3 regions of the Paramixta manurensis genome follow, and region 3 is predicted to be linked to each of the others. Evidence: predicted binding sites of a transcription regulator. Region 3 holds the regulator's gene; each other region holds the start of a gene.
The links. Region 3 encodes LexA, which represses DNA repair genes until DNA is damaged. Its sites were predicted from a motif close to TNCTGTATGTACATACAGNA; they were not measured.
Positions count from the first base shown of each region.

Region 1: the regulator LexA is predicted to act here: its motif matches at 1,213-1,232, upstream of PMPD1_RS08370 (DNA translocase FtsK 4TM domain-containing protein).
Region 2: the regulator LexA is predicted to act here: its motif matches at 1,950-1,969, upstream of sulA (SOS-induced cell division inhibitor SulA).

Region 1 covers NZ_CP054212.1:1,709,504-1,712,783, forward strand. Annotated here, with positions in the region: gene trxB (thioredoxin-disulfide reductase) at 1-154, opposite strand, end outside; gene PMPD1_RS08360 (hypothetical protein) at 203-442, shown strand; gene lrp (leucine-responsive transcriptional regulator Lrp) at 680-1,174, shown strand; gene PMPD1_RS08370 (DNA translocase FtsK 4TM domain-containing protein) at 1,294-3,280, shown strand, end outside.
Region 2 covers NZ_CP054212.1:1,777,312-1,780,591, reverse strand. Annotated here, with positions in the region: gene yccS (YccS family putative transporter) at 1-1,154, shown strand, start outside; gene PMPD1_RS08625 (TfoX/Sxy family DNA transformation protein) at 1,167-1,781, opposite strand; gene sulA (SOS-induced cell division inhibitor SulA) at 1,990-2,496, shown strand; gene ompA (porin OmpA) at 2,849-3,280, shown strand, end outside.
Region 3 covers NZ_CP054212.1:4,222,922-4,226,201, forward strand. Annotated here, with positions in the region: gene dinF (MATE family efflux transporter DinF) at 1-856, opposite strand, end outside; gene lexA (transcriptional repressor LexA) at 950-1,558, opposite strand; gene PMPD1_RS20350 (diacylglycerol kinase) at 1,665-2,036, opposite strand; gene plsB (glycerol-3-phosphate 1-O-acyltransferase PlsB) at 2,165-3,280, shown strand, end outside.

The DNA.
Region 1 (3,280 bases), 2.1 Mb from region 3:
TCTCGACATCGGTAGTGGTAGTGAGCTGACCGCCTTTTTCCAGCCCGGTAACCAGCACCGGGTTGAGATTGGCGCGTGCAGCGTAAACGGCGGCGGTATAGCCTGCCGGACCGGAGCCCAGAATCAATAATTTACTGTGTTTAGCCGTGCCCATGAGATCCTCAGTTGTTTACTGGCAAACATAACGGCGATTGTAGGGAATTTGAAGACGCAAAAAAAGGGCCGGGCAATTTTGTTAACAATCGATGTAAGAGGTTTGACCGATAATCAAGGCAGGGCGATTGCCGCTGCGCTAAAACAGGGCGTAGAAATGGGTTTTCATGGTGCAACAGATGAAAAATATCCATTAAAAAACAGCGACGCAGCAATCAATCTGGCATGTTGTACTGATTTTGGTTGTTTTACTTTGACAATCGGCTGCGCTTTTGCGAAAACATTGTAGGAAGCAGAGAGTATTTTGGCGGTAAAGGCAGCGTTTCATATGCTGTTTTGCCTATTCAGCCGAAAATAAACTCAGTCTGACATTTGTCATGACGCATGGTGTGGACAGACAGCATGCGTCATACGGATGGGCGCTTTAAACCGCAACAGGCGCTATGTCTTCACTTAAATGACCCTGCACAGTGAATAGGTTCAGGGTATGGCAGGTAAAGGGAAGGAATTAAGAGAGACAATAATAATGGTAGACAATAAAAAACGCCCCGGTAAAGACCTCGACAGAATCGATAGAAATATTCTGAATGAATTGCAAAAGGATGGGCGCATTTCCAACGTGGAACTTTCCAAACGGGTTGGGCTATCTCCTACGCCATGTTTAGAGCGCGTACGTCGTTTGGAGCGTCAGGGTTTTATTCTGGGCTACACCGCGCTGTTAAATCCGCACTATTTGGATGCTTCACTGTTGGTGTTTGTTGAGATTACTCTGAATCGTGGCGCGCCGGATGTGTTTGAACAATTTAACGCCGCTGTGCAAAAACTTGAGGAAACTCAAGAGTGTCACTTAGTTTCAGGTGATTTTGACTATCTGCTGAAAACGCGTGTACCGGATATGTCCGCTTACCGTAAGCTGTTGGGCGAAACCTTGCTACGTCTGCCCGGCGTGAACGATACGCGTACCTATGTTGTCATGGAAGAAGTGAAACAAAGTAATCGCTTAGTGATAAAAACGCGCTAACACAGGGCAGGTGCAAAACCTGATAGTTTTCGATACACTCCTGTGAATTCATACAGGTTCAGCGTCGGGCTTGCCCGGCGCTGTTGCCTCCATAGTTTACAGGCACCTGGAGAGTTCTCTTGAGCCAGGAATACACAGAAGATAAAGAAGTATCCTTACAGCCGCTGAGCAGCGGGCGTCGTTTGCTCGAAGCGTTGTTGATTATTGTTGCGCTTTTCGCCGTCTACTTGATGGTGGCTTTGCTGAGCTTTAATCCTTCCGATCCCAGTTGGTCACAAACCGCCTGGCATGAACCTATTCATAATTTGGGCGGCAGCATCGGCGCATGGCTTGCCGATACGCTTCTCTTTATTTTCGGGGTGATGGCTTACGCCATTCCGCCGGTTATCCTTGGCCTATGCTGGATCACGTTCCGGCAACGCGATAGTCAGGACTATATTGATTATTTCGCCGTCGGCTTACGGCTGATTGGCGTTTTGGCGCTGGTGGTCACCACGTGTGGCCTGGCGGCGTTGAATGCGGATGATATTTGGTATTTCGCTTCCGGCGGCGTGATTGGCAGCCTGATTAGTAACGCGATGGCACCGTGGTTCAGCGGCGCGGGTGGAACGCTGACGTTGTTGTGCATCTGGGCGGCGGGCCTGACGTTGTATACCGGCTGGTCCTGGCTGACGATTGCCGAGAAAATCGGCGCGGTAGTGATGGGGGTCTTGACCTTCGCCAGTAACCGTTCGCGCCATAATGAAGAGTGGCAAGATGATGAAGATGACCGTCATGATCGCGCGCCGGTAATTAAACGCGTGCGTCCGCTCCGTGCCGACGATGAAGAGGATGATGTCTTACTTACCGCTCCGCGTTTGTCGTCGCCGGAAAGTGATGATGAATATGATGACGATCCGCTGTTAGCGAAAACTACGCTACCTGCCGCGGCGGTTGCCGCTGTGCATGATGCGCAAGCAGAGGCGCCAGAAGAGACAGCGCCACAGCCGGTTCAACAAACCTCTTCTCCCTCTACGCCTCCGGCCAGCGAGCCAGTATCCGCCGCGCCGCCGCTGTATCGTTTCGAGATGCCTGAAGAAAAAACGGTGGCGCCGAATGATGAGGATGAGGGGCCGCGGATGGGCAACTGGCGTGATGTGCAAGAATCTGCACCATCGCCGTTTGATTTTTCTTCTCCGCAACCTTCCACGCCTTTGGCCGTGCCCGCGTCTGCTGGGCTATCTGACGCAGCGAAAGCCGCTGCCGTGTCAGGAGGCGTTGCTCCGTTTATGCCGGGCTTTAGCGCCACGGGCGAGGAGGCCAATCCGCAAGTTAAACAGGGGATTGGTCCTGAACTCCCGCGTCCTAATCCGGTGAAATTACCGACACGCCGCGAACTGGCTTCTTACGGCATTAAGTTACCTTCACAACGTATGGCGGAAGAGAAGGCGCGCGAAGAAGAAGCGCAGCGCCAGCAGCAAGCCTCGCAAAGCCCAATCGCTTCCGAACAGTACGATGAAGAAGAGAATATGGCGCAGCAGGAGGCCCATCTGCGTGACGCCTTTATGTCACAACAACAGCAACGCTATGGTGAGGCGTTTACCCCTGATGAAGACGACGAAACGGCGCTTCAGCAGGCGGCATTAGCGCGTGAGTTCGCCGCGCAGCAGCAACATCGTTATGGTGAGCCGGGGGCGGCCGCAGCGGATCGTGGGCCGGCTTTTACGCTGGATACGTCCGGCGCATTTGATTTTTCACCGATGGATGATTTGGTTGATGATGGCCCAAGTGAACCATTATTTACCATCGCGGCCACGCCGGAACCGGAAGCCCCCTCAACGCCGACTTCGGCTCCGGCTGCACACTGGCAATCGGCTCCCGCGCCTTCGGAGGCGTATCAGCAGCCTGCGGCACCTGAACCAGAACAGCCGCAGCCGGCGGCGAATAGTTTGATACATCCATTCCTGGTCCGTCACGAGCAACCCTTACACAAGCCGACCACGCCGTTACCGACGCTGGAACTGCTTACGCCGCCACCGGCAGAAGAGGAGCCGGTTGATATGTTTGCGCTGGAACAAACGGCACGGTTGGTGGAAGCCCGTTTGGCGGACTACCGGGTTAAAGCCG
Region 2 (3,280 bases), 2.2 Mb from region 3:
AGTTGAAAGCGTTGCACTATCTGTTGACTAATTTACGGGCCATTGATGCACAATTAGCGACCATTGAGTCTGAGCAAGCGCAAGTGCCGCAAGTGGGCAACACTAACGAGCAGCACCTCTCTAGTGAGGGGTTAACTGGCTGGAGCGATATACGCCTACGTATTAGCCGCCATTTAACGCCGGAATCTGCGTTGTTTCGCCATGCAGTGCGCATGTCATTGGTCTTATGCGTCGGCTATGCTTTTATCCAAATTACCGGCTTACAACGCGGTTACTGGATATTGTTGACCAGCCTGTTTGTCTGCCAGCCAAACTACAGCGCGACCCGGCGACGCCTCGCGTTACGCATTATAGGGACTTTAGCCGGCATTATTTTGGGGCTCCCATTGTTATGGCTGGTGCCTTCTGTTGATGGGCAGTTAATTTTACTGGTCATCACTGGCGTGCTGTTTTTTGCTTTTCGCAATGTTCAGTATGCGCATGCCACCATGTTTATTACCCTGTTGGTACTGTTGTGCTTTAACCTGCTGGGAGAAGGGTTTGAGGTCGCCATACCACGGATTGTCGATACGCTACTGGGTTGTGCGATAGCCTGGCTGGCGGTGAGCTTTATTTGGCCGGATTGGCGCTTTCGCCGTCTGCCCGCCGTAGCGGAAAAAACGCTTAACGCGAACTGCCGTTACCTCGACGCAATTCTTATGCAATACCATCAAGGCCGGGATAATAGCCTTGCCTACCGCATCGCTCGCCGGGATGCACATAATTGCGATGCTGAACTGGCCTCGGTCGTTTCCAATATGTCAACAGAAGCTCGCCCGGACCCTGCCTTTCACGAAGCGGCTTTTCGTTTGCTATGCCTAAACCACTCCTTCCTGAGCTATATTTCCGCGCTGGGCGCTCATCGGGAAAAAATCGCGCCTTCCGCTTTGCTTTCGCTGATGGATGATGCCGTTTGCTATGTCGAAGATGTCTTACAAGTGAACGTTGTCGGCGAACAGCAGGCGCAGAAAATGCTGGATGACCTTGCACAACGTGCCGGTACGATAAAACCCAATCCAGACACGAAGGAACCCCTGGTGCTTCAGCAAATCGGCCTTCTTACCGCTTTGCTGCCGGAAATAGCACAATTAAAAAAACGCTTAACTCAGCCTTAAGCCGCTTAGGATTTATTTATTTTTCGCCGTTTGGGTGGTTAGTTCCACCCAATCTAACAGCGCTTTTTTCACTTCAACCGGTAGCGCCGCCTGATGGTGGCCGCTAATCGCCCCCTGAAGCGCAAACAGAATATTGACCCCAATATTTTTATTTGCCGCTTTAAGCCGCAGCCAGCAAGATTTCGCCCCCTGCGCGCGCAACATACTCACCGTCAAAATCCCCACATCACGCAGCATGGTTTCCATCCTAATCCCCATATTTGGCAAATCCTTTAACCGGAGATTGGCATTTTTTGCCTGCAACTGATCGCGCGCCCGTTGCAGAGATGACGATGAGAGCGTGAGCAAGCGTGAGGGGTCTTTCCATAAGGTTTCATCCACGCGGAAATAATTAAGCGTGACCGGCATCCCTCGCTTGATAAAAACCAGCGCAGGAACCTGGCGCTCTACCACATAGGGCTTTAGCTGTTCACAGGCGCGTAAATAGAGTTCGCCTTCAGCTACCACCGCAAAAATGACCTTTTCGACAGCCAGACTGTAACCGCCAAACTGCGTGCGTGCATCGATTTTACCCAGCGCCGAAAGGACTTGTTTAGATTGTTCAATCCTTTGCTTTGAACGATTCATTCTTCATTTTCCTTATTAAAAGAACTTAAAAAACATCGTATTAGATGAGTATAAAAAATAGGTATTTCACGTTACTTGTTCAATCATTAATTGGCGTTGCTGCGCATTTCATACGCAAAATGCGATCTGTTTTCCGAAATTGAGGTTGATCTTTATGCGCCCCATCGTTACTGTATATACATACAGTGACATCGTGAGCGAACAAACTATGCGTACTCATTTACTGAACACCACGTCAATGCATTCTCCCCTCCCGCTTCCTCGTCAATCGGAGGCCGGTTCGTCGGTTTCCGGCGGCTGGGTCAGCGAACTGACATACAGTGAAGAGCAACCGGGTATGACGCAGATGTTGCTGTTGCCTTTATTACAGCAGTTGGGAACGCAATCACGATGGCAGTTGTGGTTAACGCCACCGCAAAAGCTGAGTCGTAAATGGTTACGGCAATCCGGCTTGCCGTTAGAGAAAGTGATGCAAATCCCGCACGGGGGCGCATTGCACACAATTGATGCGATGGTTAAGGCACTACAAAGTGGGAATTACAGCGTAGTTTTAGGCTGGCTTCCTGACGAAATTAGCCGCGAAGATCGTCGCCGGCTGGATGAAGCGGCAGCAATGGGCCAGGCTTTAGGTTTAATTATGCGGCCGCAGTTAATCACCTCGTCGCCCTCCAGACCCGAAAATGGGCTAAAAATTCACTCTACTTTGTATCATTAAGTAAAAATAAGAAATTTCTCAGAAGTTTTTCTCGTTCAGCGCCGAATATCCCACTCATTGTGTTCTGGCGCGGCTTGACAATGGTTTAGCCGCGCCACAGCTGGCTTTTTATGGCACAGAATACCCCTGTAGATGTTAAAAAATATGTATGAAACACTGTTTTTTTGCTGCGCTCCGTCACATCATACTTGTAAGTTTCCAACGACGTTGTAGACTTTATCTCGCCAGGGTGCTCAATAACCTCCATTTTTTCTGGAAGAGTAATAATCGAGCAAGAAGACCCGGCGAAGGATTAAACCAAGAGCTTAATTTGAAGCTCATTGCCTATTTTGGATGATAACGAGGCGCAAAAATGAAAAAGACAGCTATCGCAATTGCAGTGGCACTGGCTGGCTTCGCTACCGTAGCGCAGGCCGCTCCGAAAGATAACACCTGGTACACCGGTGCTAAACTGGGCTGGTCTCAGTACCATGATACTGGTTACTACGGTAACAATTATACAAACGGTAACGGCCCGACGCATGAAAGCCAGCTTGGCGCTGGTGCATTCGTAGGCTATCAAGCGAACCCTTACCTGGGTTTCGAAATGGGCTATGATTGGCTTGGCCGCATGCCGAACAAAGGTTCTGATGTCAACGGCGCATTCAAAGCTCAGGGCATCCAATTGGCAGCTAAACTTAGCTACCCGATTACGGACGACCTGGACCTGTACACCCGCCTGGGTGGTATGGTTTGGCGTGCTGATTCTACCCAACATCAAGTTGGCGTACCGGGCTCTCGCATC
Region 3 (3,280 bases):
CATCCAATGCGTAGGCGGTAAAAGTCAGAAACATCAGCAACACCGCATTAATCGCCACCACATCACTACTAATACGCGCGCCGAGCACCGTCAGCGAGGCGAAGCAAAGTTGTAGTAATAGTGAACGCAGCATAATGTCGCGGTTGAGGCGCAGCAGCCGACGAAAATCCCCTTTCCATCCTTGCCTTAACTGCCTAAGCGTCACGCCACGCAGGCGTAACACATGAATCACCATCAGCACGCCAACCGCCAGTGTGACATATTCCGCAATCGCGGTAGCCGCCGCCGCGCCCTGCACGCCCCACTTCAACCCGATAACAAACCACAAGTCGAGCAAAATGTTCACCAGGTTACCGACAATCAGCAGAATGACTGGCGCACGCGCGTACTGAACGCCAAGTAGCCACCCGAGGATAACCAGATTTGCCAGCGTTGCCGGTGCGCTTAACCAACGAATAGAGATGAATAAATGTGCTTGTTCCAGTACCGCAGGGCTACCGCCAACAATACCGGTCGCTAACTGGCTGAGAGGATTGCGTAATAAGACGAAGAAAAGACCGGCAACCACGGCAATCAGCAAAGGTTGCATCAGGGCGCGCGCCAGTGCGGTTGTGTTGCCCGCGCCAAACGCCTGGGCGGTTAAACCGGTGGTGCTCATGCGTAAGAACAACAGCAACATGAACAGGAAACTGGTCGTCGTAGTGCCAACCGCGACGCCGCCAAGATAAACCGGGCTGTCGAGATGACCAATCACCGCCGTATCAACCAACCCCAGCAGCGGAACGGTGACATTGGAAAGGATCATTGGCAGCGCCAGCCGCCAGAGCTGTTTATCCGTCGCGGTAAAAAGTTGCATTATCGTTTAGAGGCAATGCTCCCGCGGCAGAAACCGGCGAGGAGAGAGGATCAATGCGTCGGCGGCAAAGACCGACGCGTTATCAGATGGCGGTTACAGCCAGTCGCTATTACGGATCACGCCCACCGCCAAACCTTCAATGGTCAGGTTCTGTTGACGCAAGTCGACCACAATAGGCTCAAACTCATTATTTTCCGGCAGCAACTGTACAATGTTACCCTGTTTTTTTAGGCGTTTAACGGTAACTTCATCATCGATACGCGCCACCACCACCTGGCCGTTGCGCACATCCTGCGTTTTATGCACCGCTAACAAATCGCCGTCAATAATACCGATGTCTTTCATTGACATACCGCTAACGCGCAGTAAAAAATCCGCATTGGGTTTAAATAGCGACGGATCAACCTGAAAGCGGCTTTCAATATGCTCTTGCGCCAGCAGAGGTTCACCGGCGGCGACGCGCCCAATCAGCGGTAGCCCCTCTTCCTCTTCCGCCATTAAGCGAATACCGCGCGAAGCGCCGGAAACAATCTCAATCACGCCCTTACGCGCCAGCGCTTTCAGATGCTCTTCTGCCGCATTCGGGGAACGAAAACCCAGTTGGGAGGCGATTTCAGCACGCGTCGGTGGCATACCGGTTTGATTAATATGGTCACGAATCAGGTCATAAACCTGCTGCTGCCTTGCCGTTAACGCTTTCATCCCGCCCCCTGGTTGTTTATACAGTCGCTGTGAGTATATACAGGTATTTACGGATTGAAAACCTAAACGTGGGTAAAAAACAGCGGTTTGTGCATTTTTGGAAGCCTCATCCCAAATGATGCGGCCACAGCAGCATCACCCATACGAAGACCGCCAACAGAATACTCAGCAAGACCGCCGCCGACCCCATATCTTTCGCGCGCCCCGCCAGCGGGTGAATTTCACTGCCAATCCGGTCTACAACCGCTTCAATTGCACTGTTCAATACTTCAATAATAATCACCAGAAATACCGACCCGATGAGCAAGACGCGGGTAATGGCATCAACATCCAGCCAACATGCCACCACGATCGCCACCAGCGCCGCTATCGATTCCTGCCGAAACGCCGCTTCATTTTGCCACGCGGCTCGTAATCCTTTCCAAGAATAACCTGCCGCTTTTATGATTCGCGTCATGCCGGTTACGTTATTTGCCATAATCAGGGAACCCTTTGGAATGTTTAACGTCAATGTGAAGGTGTCGCACACCGTGCAACACAACAGATATTCGAAGCGCTTTCTGGTATGCTTGCGGCGCTTTGCTAACAAGAGGCTTCATGTTGTCTATGTCAGGTTGGCGTAAAATCTATTATAAGTTGTTGAATTTACCACTTACTTTTCTGGTGAAAAGCAAGGCGATCCCATCACACCCGATCGCCGAATTGGGGCTCGATACGTCGCGCCCTATTATGTATGTATTGCCTTATGATTCAAAGGCCGATCTCCTTGCTTTGCGCATGCAATGCCGCCGTTATGATCTTCCCGATCCGCTGGAACCGCTGGAGATTGACGGGACGCTGCTGCCGCGCCATGTGTTTATCCATGACGGCCCGCGTGTTTTCCCCTATTTCGTGCCTAACTTGCAATCGGTCAAACTGTTCCACGACTATCTGGACCTGCACCGCAGTAACGCTGAGTTAGATGTGCAGATGGTGCCGGTTTCGGTGATGTTCGGTCGCGCGCCGGGTCGTGAAATCCAGGGCGAATCGGCACCCCATTTGCGAGTTTTGAATGGCGTACAGAAATTCTTCGCCGTGCTGTGGCTGGGGCGCGATAGCTTTGTACGCTTCTCGCCAACGGTTTCGCTACGCCGTATGGCGACCGAGCACGGCACAGATAAAACCATTGCGCAAAAACTGGCGCGCGTGGCGCGGATGCATTTTGCCCGCCAACGCCTGGCGGCAGTTGGTCCAAGCTTACCGGCGCGTCAGGATTTGTTTAACCGCCTGTTGCAGTCCAAAGCTATCGCGAAAGCGGTAGAAGACGAAGCGCGTAGCAAAAAAATCTCGCACGAGAAAGCACAACAAAACGCCATTGAACTCATGGAAGAGATTGCCGCTGATTTCTCCTACGAGGCCATTCGTCTGACCGATCGCGTGATGGGTTGGACATGGAGCAAGCTCTATCAGGGGATTAATGTCAGCGGCGGTGAGCGCGTTCGTCAACTCGCGCAGGACGGGCACGAAATTGTCTATGTTCCCTGCCATCGCAGCCATATGGATTACTTACTGCTCTCCTACGTGCTTTATCATCAAGGGCTGGTCCCACCGCATATTGCCGCAGGAATTAACCTGAACTTCTGGCCTGCCGGGCCGATTTTCCGCCGTCTGGGCGCCTTCTTTATCCGCCGAACCTTCAAAGGGAATAAACTCTACTCGACCGTGTTTCGTGAGTATCTCGGC